Regions from separate parts of the Tigheibacillus halophilus genome, predicted to be linked through region 2. Evidence: riboswitches for the same ligand, from Rfam matches in the RefSeq annotation. Region 2 holds a riboswitch; each other region holds the start of a gene.
What was found. Region 2 has a riboswitch for thiamine pyrophosphate ahead of ACFSMW_RS18275 (lipoate--protein ligase family protein). Riboswitches for the same ligand answer to the same signal wherever they lie in the genome.
Positions count from the first base shown of each region.

Region 1 (4,260 bases), on a different contig from region 2:
TTTCAGTTGATTATTTCTATTTTCAACATAATTAGTTTCCGGGGCTAATCATGGATTTAGAAATAAAATGCCATAAGCTATCATATAACAAGCAAGGCGCGATGTCAAGTTTTATAAAGATTTTCTTTCTTTTGCAAAGGGTTGAGGTTGCTTCCTGTATATCCTGACCTTTTACATGTTTGAAAACCCTTCATATGTCCATTCAAAGACGATAAACAGTCGATATTTAAACAGTAGTTTTTGTATGCTCTCTTTCCGATAGCCACGTTTCAAAGCTGTAAGCCATCTCCCAGAAAGCGAGTTCGTATTCCTTGGATAAGATAAACTGTTGCTTTATCTTTTCTTTTTCAGCATTACTTGCTTCACTTGCTAGTGTATCTAACAAGTCGATCATTTCCTGCGTTGATTCCTGAAACCAATCACTTGCATACGTTTGTATCCAGTTTTCATAGATTTTTTCCTTCGGCTTAGCCTCTTTGTTTTTTAACCCTATATCTGCATATAGCCAGTAGCATGGAAGCATGGAAGCAACGATCTGTGCAAGACTGCCGGACAAAGCTGCACGATACATGTGTGATGTATAAGCATACGCTGTTGGAGCCGGTTTAAAGTTTTTGATGTCTTCGTCTGTAATATGCAAAAGCTTTGCATGTTCCTGGTGAACGGTAAGTTCTGCTTGTGCAGTCCTCCTTGCTTTATCAGCTAATTTCGCGGCGACACTAAAATCATCTGCATGCGCTGCTGCAAATGCATGTACCTTCCCATAATGCTTAAGGTAATAGATATCTTGCATAATATAGTTTTTAAATGTACTTAGCGGCAAATCGCCGCGGACAATTCCTTGGACAAATGGATGATGCAAGCTTAATTCCCAGCTATGTTTGGTTGCTTCCCTTAAGATTTCTGAAAAACGCATAAAAAATGCCCCCTTATTCGTTTATTTGATAAAAACCTTTGCCATGTTCGCCGGCTTGTCATGCCGCCAGCATAAACGTAACCAAAAATGAATCAGTAACCCACTTCAACAACAGCGTTCACAATATACATCAAATCATTTGTATCTTGTTGCTCTTCGAGAAAAATGCCGCTCGTTGTGGCCAAACCGCCTTCCAGTACTTCAACTGACACCGTGCCATATGGAATCATCTGCTTGATCTTTTCTTTATCCAGTTTGTTACGGTCTCTGGGAATACCAAGTTTTACATTCACTTTCATTGCTTGCAGATTTCCATTCGGAAGTATCTTCTTCATGCCTGGCATGGAATTATAATGAATGGCATCGATCACAGCCCTTTCTGCTGCTACATTAACATCCTGCCCGTGCACATCAATACCAGTACCGGTTTCAATAAATAAAAGCGTTTCCATCATTGCTTCTTCCTCCTTTTCAATGCGTAGTCAGCCAGCTCTTTACCGGAATCAAAACACTTTCCTTTCTTCTTCCATTTCCTGTATGCGTTGATACCCCTTCACCTTCTCTTGGTCCAAGGCGTACAACTGATCAAGCAATGCTGGAATAAAAGTCCCTGGGCCTTCAGCTGTTTTCATTGCCAGCTCTGCTGCGATACCATAGCTGGCTGTGGCCCAAACAGCCGCTTCATACATGTCTTGAGTGACACTTGCAAACGCTCCGACGATCGATGTTAGCAGGCATCCGCTTGCAGTGATGTTTTGGAGCATTGGATGGCCATTATCACAAAGGGTCCTTCTCGAACCATCCGAAATTACATCTGTTTTTCCAGTTGCAATGACAATCGTTTTATATTTTTCAGCAACCGCAGCTGCCACATTAGGATCATTTTTTTCAATTGGTGAATCAGGTCCTTTCGTCTCTTTCAAAACATTTCCTAACACAGCAATCTCACCGGCATTTGCCTTGATAACTGCCAATTTCACAGTGCTTAATATTTCTGCAATGACTTCGGTTCTAAAAGTAGTTGCACCAGCAGCGATAGGGTCCAATATGACAGGCACCCCTGCATCATTAGCTGTTTTACCTGCTTTTAACATTGCTTCAGCCCGATCCTCAGTCAGTGTGCCCAAATTCAGTACGACCGCATCGGCATGACGTGCCATTTCCTCCGCTTCTCTTGGAGTATGCGACATAGCAGGCGAAGCACCAATCGCTATCAATCCGTTTGCTGCAAAGTTTGTTGCAACCTCATTTGTAATGTTAAAAATGAACGGGCTGTTTTCTCTTATTTTGGCAATATAATCCATGTTCAACCACTCCTCAAATGAATGTTTAATCAAGAATTCATGACGACAGGACAGTTTCAATAAGTCATCTGTTACAAAGCCTCACCAACCTTCCTGCGCTTGAGTAGAAAATAAAAAAACACCCCAGAAATGGAGTGGTTTATGATACAAGAATAGTATACATGCCATCTCCACTTTCCTACGCTAGTTCGAACTAGATCAGGTTCAAAGGGATCAAGACGCTGTCTTATCTCAGCCAAATGGCACCCCTAGTGGACTGTTTTATTTATTTGTCTTTACTTTACCTTATTTTCTGAATGATGCAAAGTAAAATGATTGCTAGTTTTAATTTACAGCAGATTTACAGATCATTTTACCCGATCATACACGACATGCCACAAATATAACCCCTCCGGTGGTACAGTCTTGCCTGCCAGGCGACGATCCTTTTTTGCAAAAAGATCTGGTATATCTCCCGCTTCCATATTACCCTGCCCGATATCCAGCAATGTGCCAACCAAAATGCGTACCATATTATAAAGATAACCGCTCCCCCGGAAGATGAAAATAAGTTCATTGCCATGCTCTTCGCAGGAGACTTCAAACAGCGTTCTTTCTTTACTTCCTTTTGCTGTTGATTTGGCAGAGGAGAAGGTCGTGAAGTCGTGGGTACCTTCAAAACAGCTGCAGGCACGCTGGACTCGCCCTACATCTAATGTATAAGGAAAATGGTAGGCATAATGACGCTTGAATACATCTGGTTCCTTGGAGCGTGAAACCACGTAATGGTATTCCTTCTCCACCACATCAAAACGGGCATGAAAGGTATCTGGTACACGCATCGCATCTTTAATAAAGATATCATGAGGTACCATGGCATTCAACGCTTGTTTCCAGCTTGCTGCAGACATGATGTTATCCGTCTCAAAATGGATGACTTGGCCTAGCGCATGTACACCACTATCAGTTCTGCCGGAAGCGTAAATGCGAACGGGTTTCCCCTTGTGTATCTTTGTCAGCACCTTTTCAATTTCTCCTTGTACTGTTCGCTTTCCCGGCTGGATTTGATAGCCAGCAAAACCGCTGCCATCATAACTGATCACACATTTGATTTTAGACATGCCTTTCTTTCCTCCTGCAGCAATCTTTTATGATCTTACAAAAAATAATACAATGATAACGGCGATAAATAATATATATATAGCAATATCTATACCGCTTATCTTCAATTCCCGCAGTTTAGAGCGTCCTTCTCCCCCTTGGTACCCTCTTGCCTCCATCGCCATGGCAAGCTCCTCAGCACGCTTAAATGCACTGACAAACAAGGGAACTAGCAACGGGACAACCGCTTTGATCCGCTCTTTGATCGGACCCGTGCGGAAATCGACACCTCTGGAGGCTTGCGCCTTGGATATTTTTTCTGTTTCCTGCATTAAGGTGGGAATGAACCGCAAAGAAATGGACATCATCAGGGCGAGCTCATGCACCGGGAATTTCACTTTTTTCAGAGGACCTAGCATGACTTCGATGGCATCGGTAATTTCGATCGGCGTTGTCGTCAGGGTCAACAGCGAAGTGACGACAATCAACAAAAAGAAACGCATGGAAATAGCAAAGCCCTGTATGATGCCCCCTGTATACACTTTGAATGAAAATATTTCAAACGCTACAGCCCCCTCCTTCGTAACAATCAGATGCAGTAAAAAGGTAAACACGATCAGAAACCAAATTGGCGTCAGCCCTTTTAAAATGTAACGGATCGGCACACGTGACATCAGTACACTCAACACAGCGAATATTGTAAGCAACGCATAGCTTGCAAGGTTATTAGCAAAAAACACAAAGATGACGAAAAAGAAAATGATCGTTATCTTTGTTCGGGGGTCGAGCCGGTGGACAACTGATCTTCCAGGAACATATTGGCCGATAATCATCATATTATTCATTGCCTGTCCCCCTTTTTCACAATCGCACAAATTTGCTCTGCCAGCCGACCTGGCGTCTGGTGTTCGAAAGGAAGGTCAATTGCAAATTTTTTCTCGAACTGATGGATGAAAGAAA
Region 1 is NZ_JBHUIZ010000009.1:49,469-53,728, reverse strand. Features, by position in the region: gene tenA (thiaminase II) at 227-916, opposite strand; gene ACFSMW_RS10935 (Lin0512 family protein) at 1,009-1,371, opposite strand; gene thiM (hydroxyethylthiazole kinase) at 1,420-2,220, opposite strand; TPP riboswitch at 2,379-2,480, opposite strand; gene truA (tRNA pseudouridine(38-40) synthase TruA) at 2,568-3,320, opposite strand; gene ACFSMW_RS10920 (energy-coupling factor transporter transmembrane component T family protein) at 3,348-4,145, opposite strand; gene ACFSMW_RS10915 (energy-coupling factor ABC transporter ATP-binding protein) at 4,142-4,260, opposite strand, start outside.
Region 1: it holds a riboswitch for thiamine pyrophosphate, as region 2 does, so the genes downstream of both, thiM (hydroxyethylthiazole kinase) here and ACFSMW_RS18275 (lipoate--protein ligase family protein) in region 2, are expected to answer to the same signal.

Region 2 (4,260 bases):
CGGTTCACAGCGCAGAACGATTTGCTGTAATTGTTTATCCAAGCGATATTCCTGTAATTCAAAGGGATGTTGCGATGATTCCAGTGCAGTCAGCTTCAGCAGATTATCGCTGATTTTGGACAACCGTTCACTCTCTGTTTCAATAATAGATAAGTAGTGCACTCTCTCCTCAGCAGAGATATTTTCATTTTTCAATGCACGTGCGAATCCACTGATGGAAGTTAGCGGTGATTGTATTTCATGGGATACGTTTGAAACGAACTCCTGTCTCATTTGTTCAATCTGTCCCAACTCTTTAGACATATAATTGATATTGTCAATTATTTTTGAGAATGGATCACCCGAATGGTCATGACCAGGCAGTTTACTTATGTTCACATCATAATTCCCGCTGGCAATTTGTCTCATCGCATCAATAATAGTTTGAAAATAACGTGTTTGTTTTTCTTTCCATCCTGAAAAAAAGCGCGTCACCAAAAAAAGTATAGATCCAAACATCAAAAAACCAGCCAAAGAAATAATGAGTTGTGTGGTAAGTGGATTGAAGCTGACATTTAATAGGCTGAAAATATAGCCAATCAGATAAAAAGCGGCAATCCAGCACAAGGATAAGCAGAAGAGAACGACAAACGGAAAGAAAAAACGTTCTTTCTTCATTTCTTCAGCTCCAATCGGTAACCAAGACCTCGCACAGTACTGATTTGAAAGCCATGCTTGTCAGAAAACCTGTCCCGCAGCCGTTTAATATGAACATCAACCGTTCTTTCATCACCTTCATAGTCATAGCCCCATATCGTCTCGATGAGCTGCTCTCTTGTGAACGTTTTTCCTGGATAATTTGCAAGCAGAAATAATAGTTCGAATTCCTTTAAGGGCAAATCGACGGGCTGATTCTTGCATATCGCCTCGAAAGTTCTCCGTTTCAATACGATATCACCTAGTTTAACCTGCTGTGACATGGTGATCTGGTAGCGTTTAAGCAGTGCTTTCACCCGGGCCACAAGCTCAAGTGGTTCAAATGGCTTGACCAAATAATCATCCGTGCCCATATCGAATCCCTTCAGCTTTTGGGAAGTCTCTCTTTTGGCTGTAAGCATAAGCAATGGGAAATCATAAAAAACCCGCAGCTCCTGGCATAGCTCCCAGCCATCCATATTCGGCATCATGATATCCAATATGACCATATCAGCCTTAATAGATTCCAGCATTGCCAAAGCCTCGACGCCATCACTCGCTTCGTATACGTCAAACCCTTCATCGCGCAACAACAGCTTTATCAATTCTCTTATATGCACATCATCGTCAACGATTAAAATTTTCGCCATATGCATCCATTCCTTTATCCAAAATACCGAACGATTCAAACGTACTTTGTTATAGTAACCGAATCTAAGTCCATTTCCTGTGTGACTGATAGTATCTTACAATCAATTTATGAACTGAATATGAACTCCCTATTTATTATAATACAGGCTGACAAGCACATAAACACGGACGAAGATATGGGGAGCCAAGCTCATTATAGTGTCATACCAAATTTATTATCCTGTCACTTTGCTTTTTCCAAACCTGCCTTCCTCCCCTTATATACTTTCCCTTTTACCATTTGGTTTCATCATTTTCACATTTGATTTTTATATGGTGCAGCCTGACATTCAATTCCTCTGAAGATAGTATATTTTTCAATCTTTTCCTTTACATTCCATTCAAATCTCGTTATGATAAATTTAGAAAACTGCATACGGTAAAATTCGCACTAGGGGAGCTTGTATGATTAGCTGAGAAGAACAATTACGTTCTGACCCTTTGCACCCGATCTGGATAATACCAGCGTGGGGAAGTGCAGTCTTGTATTTATTAAACCAGTGATTAACTGACATGACTGCATTTCTTCCAAGAAATGCAGTTTTTTTATTAACACATAAATCCAACATGCAGCTTATCAAATAGGGAGGTGAGGAACAGTGACAGAAACATGGGGTTTTTTGGATAGTGGATTACACGACGCAGCTACCAATATGGCTCTGGACGAAGCTTTATTAAGATGGCACAGCCAGGGACGCATTCCCCCGACATTGCGGCTATATGGCTGGTCTCGTCCAAGCCTGTCCATTGGACACTTTCAAAAAATGGAATATATCGATTTCGATGGATTGCAAAAACATGGCTGCCAGCTTGTTAGGCGTCTGACTGGCGGAAGTGCTGTTCTGCACGACAATGAGCTTACATACAGCATTGTCATCTCTGAAAACCATCATGCCATCCCAACGTCAATTACAGAAGCTTATCATGTGTTATCAAAAGGAGTGCTTCAGGGCTACAGAAACTTAGGAATAGCAGCTTGCTATGCAACACCTGGGAGAGAACGTGATAAAAACATTACTGCTATATGTTTTGAAAAGACCGCTTACTATGAAATGGTTTTTGAAGGTAAAAAGATATCTGGAAATGCACAAACCCGCAAGCAAGGCACATTGCTCCAGCATGGATCCATTCCTATGAGCATCAATGCACATATGCTATTTGATTTGTTTGCTTTTCCATCTGAAGCAGTACGGCAAAAGAAGAAAAGCCAGTTCATTCAAAAAGCGATCACGATGGATCAAATCAAGCTAAAAAAGCATTCTTACGGCGAAGTGAAGCAAGCGTTTTATACCGGTTTCCAACATGGCCTGGATATATCTCTTCGCCCCATCGTATTAACAAATTCGCAATGGGAGGAAGTGCACTCTCTTGCAAAATCTAACTATCTTCTCGGAACGCTCATGGACGCCAAATAAAAAATCAGAGGTGAACATCATGGTGCAGCAAAAGGAATACATTCGCAAACCGGAATGGTTAAAAATTAAATTAAATACGAACAAATCCTATACTGGCTTAAAAAAATTAATGCGTGAAAAAAGATTGCATACGGTTTGCGAGGAAGCGAAATGTCCTAATATCCATGAATGCTGGAGTGAACGGCAAACTGCAACATTCATGATCCTTGGTGATACATGTACACGCGGTTGCCGCTTTTGTGCGGTCAAAACAGGGTTGCCCAATGAATTGGACTGGGGCGAGCCTGACAGAGTGGCAGACTCTGTCGCCATCATGGGGCTCAAACATGTGGTAGTCACAGCTGTGGCCCGGGATGACTTGAATGATGGAGGCGCAGCCGTATTTGCTGAAACGGTCAACGCCATCCGACAGAAGAATCCAGGTTGCACTATCGAGGTTTTACCTTCAGATATGAAAGGTGATTATGAAAGTTTATATACGCTAATGAACAGCAAGCCGGATATTTTCAACCACAATATCGAAACAGTACGTCGTTTGACAAAACGCGTACGCGCAAAGGCACAGTATGATCGTTCACTTCAACTCTTGCAGCGTGTCAAATTGATTGCACCGCACACACCAACGAAATCCAGCATCATGCTTGGCCTGGGTGAAACAAAAGAAGAGATTGTCCAGGCTATGGATGACTTGCTGGCTCATGGTGTTGACATTATGACGATTGGCCAGTACTTGCAGCCTACCAGAAAGCATTTATTTGTGGAAAAGTACTATCATCCGGATGAATTCGCTGAACTGAAGGAGATCGCCTTGAAAAAGGGATTCCGTCATTGTGAGTCCGGCCCGCTTGTCCGATCTTCTTATCATGCTGATGAACAAGTCAATCGCGGGTCAGCGCAACGTCGGATCCAATATATGAAGGGCTATGAAAAACAAACCGATGAAACAATTGATTTTACGTTCTGACAAAAACTTTTTCTTTTAAAAAAATCTATTCAATGACACCAGGGGAGCTGTACACGGCTGAGAAGGACAATCATTTTGTTCCGACCCTTTGCACCCGATCTGGATAATACCAGCGTGGGGAAGCGTAGTCAATCATGGGCATAAATCTATCACTTATACCCATCTACTAAACTACTGCATTCCTCGCGAATGCATTTTTTTACGTGTACAGTTCTCTTCTGCAAAAAACAGGAGGTATATAATATGTCAAACGAAGCATGTCATTCCGGCGAAATCGTGGGAGTAAGTTTTTCATTACACCCGATGTGCAACCAATTTATCGATATCATTTTAGGAACACTTGAGAAGGTGGATTCCACAAAAGTGTGGATGCGAACGGACGATGTGACGACCACCATCCGCGGCAAAGCAGTTCACGTATTTGATGTATCCAAAGCCATTTTCATAATCGCGGCACAAACAGGCGAACATATCGCTTATCAGGCAACCTACTCTATCGGCTGCCCGGGGGATGCT
Region 2 is NZ_JBHUIZ010000016.1:74,611-78,870, reverse strand. Features, by position in the region: gene ACFSMW_RS18285 (sensor histidine kinase) at 1-657, opposite strand, end outside; gene ACFSMW_RS18280 (response regulator transcription factor) at 654-1,325, opposite strand; TPP riboswitch at 1,749-1,856, shown strand; gene ACFSMW_RS18275 (lipoate--protein ligase family protein) at 1,965-2,780, shown strand; gene lipA (lipoyl synthase) at 2,791-3,744, shown strand; TPP riboswitch at 3,775-3,882, shown strand; gene ACFSMW_RS18265 (YkoF family thiamine/hydroxymethylpyrimidine-binding protein) at 3,988-4,260, shown strand, end outside.

Region 3 (4,260 bases), on a different contig from region 2:
AAAATATATGGGAGCAGAGAAGCAGATGAAAAAGCTGTAAGTTATCTAAAACAGGCTCTGGATGAAATTACAGAGACTTCATTGGAGGAAACCTACACGCACGCAGAAGCATTAACAGAAATGGCATTTTATTATTTTGATAAAGGAATGCTTGATGAGGCGTTGCCCCTATACGAGCATGCTATTCGAATTTATGCAGACAGTAAGCAGAGTGAAAATCGGAAGCTGGGAATGATCTATATGCAATACGGATATTGCCTGGAACATAAGAAAAAATCAGAAATAAACCGTGCTGCACAGACTTATGACAAAGCAATCGCGGCGCTTGAAGCTGCGAATGATCCAGAACTGCTGGAGAACGCCCTAGCAGATGTCATTGCTTTTTTTGATATGCATCTGCCCAAACAGAAAAGAAAATATGAAAATAAATTAGTAGAACAAAGCAAAAAATCGCAAGGATTTTAAGGACAGACAACTTTTATGCGTTGTCTGTTATTTTTAAGTCTAGTTTTTAGTCTTTTGTCAGATATATCGTTATAATGAAAATATATTTTTCTAGGAGGAGAGATTGGATGGAAGTAACCGAGGAATACATACCAACATGGGATTTGGATCAAATTTTTACCGGAGGAAGCAAGTCTGGGGAGTTAAGGGATACCATGTCAGCTTTGACGCAAGAGATAGCTAGTGTAAAGGATGAAATCGATCGATTTCATCCATCATCTGCTACAGGAATGAAACTGGTATCCATTATAGAACAGTTGACACCAATTCGAAAAAGACTGCGCGATGTTTTCGCTTATATCAGCTGTCTCAGTGCCCAAGACGTGGATGACAGCAATGCTGCTGTTTTGGTCGCGAAACGCGGTGATTTAAGCGCAAAGATGGGAGCTGTTGGCACGAAGCTCGACCAAAAACTAAAAGAAATTGACGATGCTTCCTGGGAAAAAATGATAAAAACCCCGGAATTGGAAGAAATTGCTTTTGCGCTTACAGAAGCAAGGCGTGAGGCCAAAGAATTATTGCCTTCGGATCAAGAAATATTGATCAATGATTTAGCAGTCGATGGCTATCATGCGTGGAATCAAATGTACGAAACTGTTGTTGGCAGTATGAAGGTCAATGTGGAGGAAAATGGTAAAACAAAACATTATTCTATGGGCCAGGCCTCCAATCAGATGTCCAGTGCTGAGCGACGTAAGCGAAAAAATATGTTTGAAAAAATCCAGAACGAGTGGCAAAAAAATGCGTCCTTGTTTGGGCAAACGTTGAATCATTTGGCTGGCTTCCGTTTACAGATGTATCAACACCGCGGCTGGGATGATGTATTGAAGGAACCACTGACAAACAATCGTATGCAGCAGGCAACACTGGACGCGATGTGGGCGGCGATTGAACAAAATAAAGCACCATTTGTGGCATTCTTAAATAGAAAAGCCAAACTGCTCGGCTTGGAAAAATTAAGTACGTTTGATATAGGGGCACCATTAGGAAAAAATGAAACAAAGGTTTCTTTCACGTCGGGGGCACATCTCATCGTTGAACAGTTTAAACAATTCAGTCCGAAAATGGCCGACTTTGCGAAAATGGCTTTCGAAAACCGCTGGATAGAAGCCGAAGATAGAGCAGGCAAACGCCCGGGAGGGTTTTGTACCAGTTTTCCAAATAAAAAGCAGACCCGCATCTTCATGACATTTTCCGGATCCAAGTCTAATATCGCTACGCTGGCACATGAACTGGGGCACGGTTTTCATCAGCATGTGATGAATGATTTGCACATCATGAACCAAGGCTACGCCATGAATGTGGCTGAAACTGCTTCAACATTCGCTGAAATGATATTGGCAGATGCAGCTGTGAAGCAGGCCGGGACGAAAGAAGAAAAAGTAGTATTGCTAGAAGACAAAGTACGACGGGGAATCACTTTCTTCATGAACATCCATGCCCGCTTCCTATTCGAATTAAAATTTTACGAAGAAAGAAAACTTGGTATGGTACCAGTAGATAAACTAAATGAATTGATGCTGGAAGCCCAAAAAGAAGCTTATTGTGATGCGCTTGATGAATATGATCCAATGTTTTGGGCGTCAAAACTGCATTTTCACAAAACCGGCACACCGTTTTACAATTTCCCATATACGTTCGGATATTTGTTTAGCCTGGGCATCTATGCTCACGCTTTGGAACAAGGAAGCGAATTCGAGGATGCGTATATTGCGCTTTTGCAGGATACTGGCCGAATGAAAGTGGAAGATTTGGCGAAAAAACATCTGAACGTCGATCTGACAAAAACGGATTTTTGGGAAAAAGCTATTCAGCTATGTGTAGAGGATGTGGAGGAATTTCTCAAACTGACAGAATAGTTTCGATACAGCTTGATTTTTAAGTGTTTACAGGCTACAATGTAAGTAACAAGAAAAGCGAATATGCAAGAAGCCTTCAGGGGGAGCCAAATGGCTGAGAGTGAACATAGCGTTCAGACCCTTCGAACCTGTTAGTTAATTCTAGCGTAGGAATGGTGGCTTTTTTGATGGATAATAGCAATGCCGTGAGCGAAATCCCCATCAGGAAAAGCTTCCCCTGGCATTGCTTTTTTTGTGTTTAAAAAAAGGGGGATTGATGGGATATGAATTCTAACAAGACATTATTCATGATAGAAGTAGCCATTTTTACGGCTTTGGCATTGGCACTTGATATGATACCATTTTTGCAATTTAAAATTTGGGCCCAGGGAGGATCGATTTCCTTCGCAATGATTCCAATATTCATTGTGGCATTCCGCTGGGGATTAAAAGGCGGGCTAACGGCAGGATTTCTGTGGGGAATCTTACAGATTCCATTTGGAGGTTATGTACTAGTACCATTGCAAGGCCTCATTGATTACGCCGTCGCATTTACTGTACTTGGATTTGCAGGTATATTCGCCGCTAAAATCAAAGACGCTGTCAAGCATGGCAATAAGAAAGCGTACTTCACTTACATCATGCTTGGCGTTTTGCTTGGTTCAATTTTACGAATGGCCGCGCATCTGATCGCTGGTGCCGTTTTCTTTGCCAAATTTATGCCGGCAGGCTGGAATAATATTTGGATTTATTCACTTGTTTATAATGCATCGTACATGGTTCCGTCATTTATCATTTGTACAGTTGCGATTTTTTTCCTGTTTCACAAGCAGCCGAAATCGCTTTTGCATGCTGCTGCCTGACTGAAATATACTTCTTCGCTCACACGAACGACTGCTGTTTCAAATGGCAGTCTTTTTTCTGTGGATGATCGAACAGAAAATTTATGGAATACTGAATCATTGAATTAACTGTTTTCATTTTTATTGTATAATAGCATCAGGAGGGATTTGTATGAGAGAACTAATTGGCCAATGCCATTGTTGTGGTCAGAATGTTTATTGTGAAAATGGTTTTTTTGATGGGGAGCAAAAGGATGGAAAACTATTATGCAATGAATGTGCGATAAAAGAGGCAGCAGTGAAAAAGAATTAGCAAACCTTTAACTTGGGATTTGGCATATCATGGGGGTATTTCATATAACAGGAAATACTGTGAGCGTGACAAGGAGCAAAAATTATAGAAGGGATATATGGTTCCACTTGGAGAGGAAACAGGTACATTGCTTTGTTTAGGCTTTTCAAGAAAAGAGATCATATATTTTAAACGGTAGCTAACCGTGTCTCATTTATAGGCCGAATTTTATATAATCCTGATACTTGGGAGGAATGAAATTGAAAAAGAAAAAAATCCATAAAACAAATGTAATGCGCATTTTGGATAAAGAAAAAATCAATTATTATATTCATGAATACCAATGGGACGAAAAGCACCTGGATGCTATGTCAGTGGCGGATAAAACAGGTAAACCATACCACAAGATTTTTAAAACATTGGCCGCCGTGGGGGATAAAACAGGTGTGATCATCGCGTGTATCCCTTCTGAGAGGGAGTTGGATTTAAAAGCAGCCGCTAAAATCAGTGACAATAAAAAAGTGGACATGCTACCGATGAAAAAACTGGAGGAGACAACCGGTTACATCCGGGGTGGCTGTTCACCCATCGGAATGAAAAAGCACTATCCGACCTATTTGTCATCTGATGCTGAATCACAAGATACGATCATCATATCCGCTGGGAAAAGAGGCCTGCAAGTAGAGCTGTCACCTGATGACTTACAGCAAATGACAGATGCAGTATTTGGAAACCTTACCATGTGATTTTGCATGGGTTGAGAAGCATTTTGAATAACCCGAAG
Region 3 is NZ_JBHUIZ010000003.1:459,212-463,471, forward strand. Features, by position in the region: gene ACFSMW_RS02815 (tetratricopeptide repeat protein) at 1-465, shown strand, start outside; gene ACFSMW_RS02820 (M3 family oligoendopeptidase) at 573-2,363, shown strand; TPP riboswitch at 2,433-2,533, shown strand; gene thiT (energy-coupled thiamine transporter ThiT) at 2,627-3,205, shown strand; gene ACFSMW_RS02830 (hypothetical protein) at 3,357-3,497, shown strand; gene ybaK (Cys-tRNA(Pro) deacylase) at 3,770-4,222, shown strand.
Region 3: it holds a riboswitch for thiamine pyrophosphate, as region 2 does, so the genes downstream of both, thiT (energy-coupled thiamine transporter ThiT) here and ACFSMW_RS18275 (lipoate--protein ligase family protein) in region 2, are expected to answer to the same signal.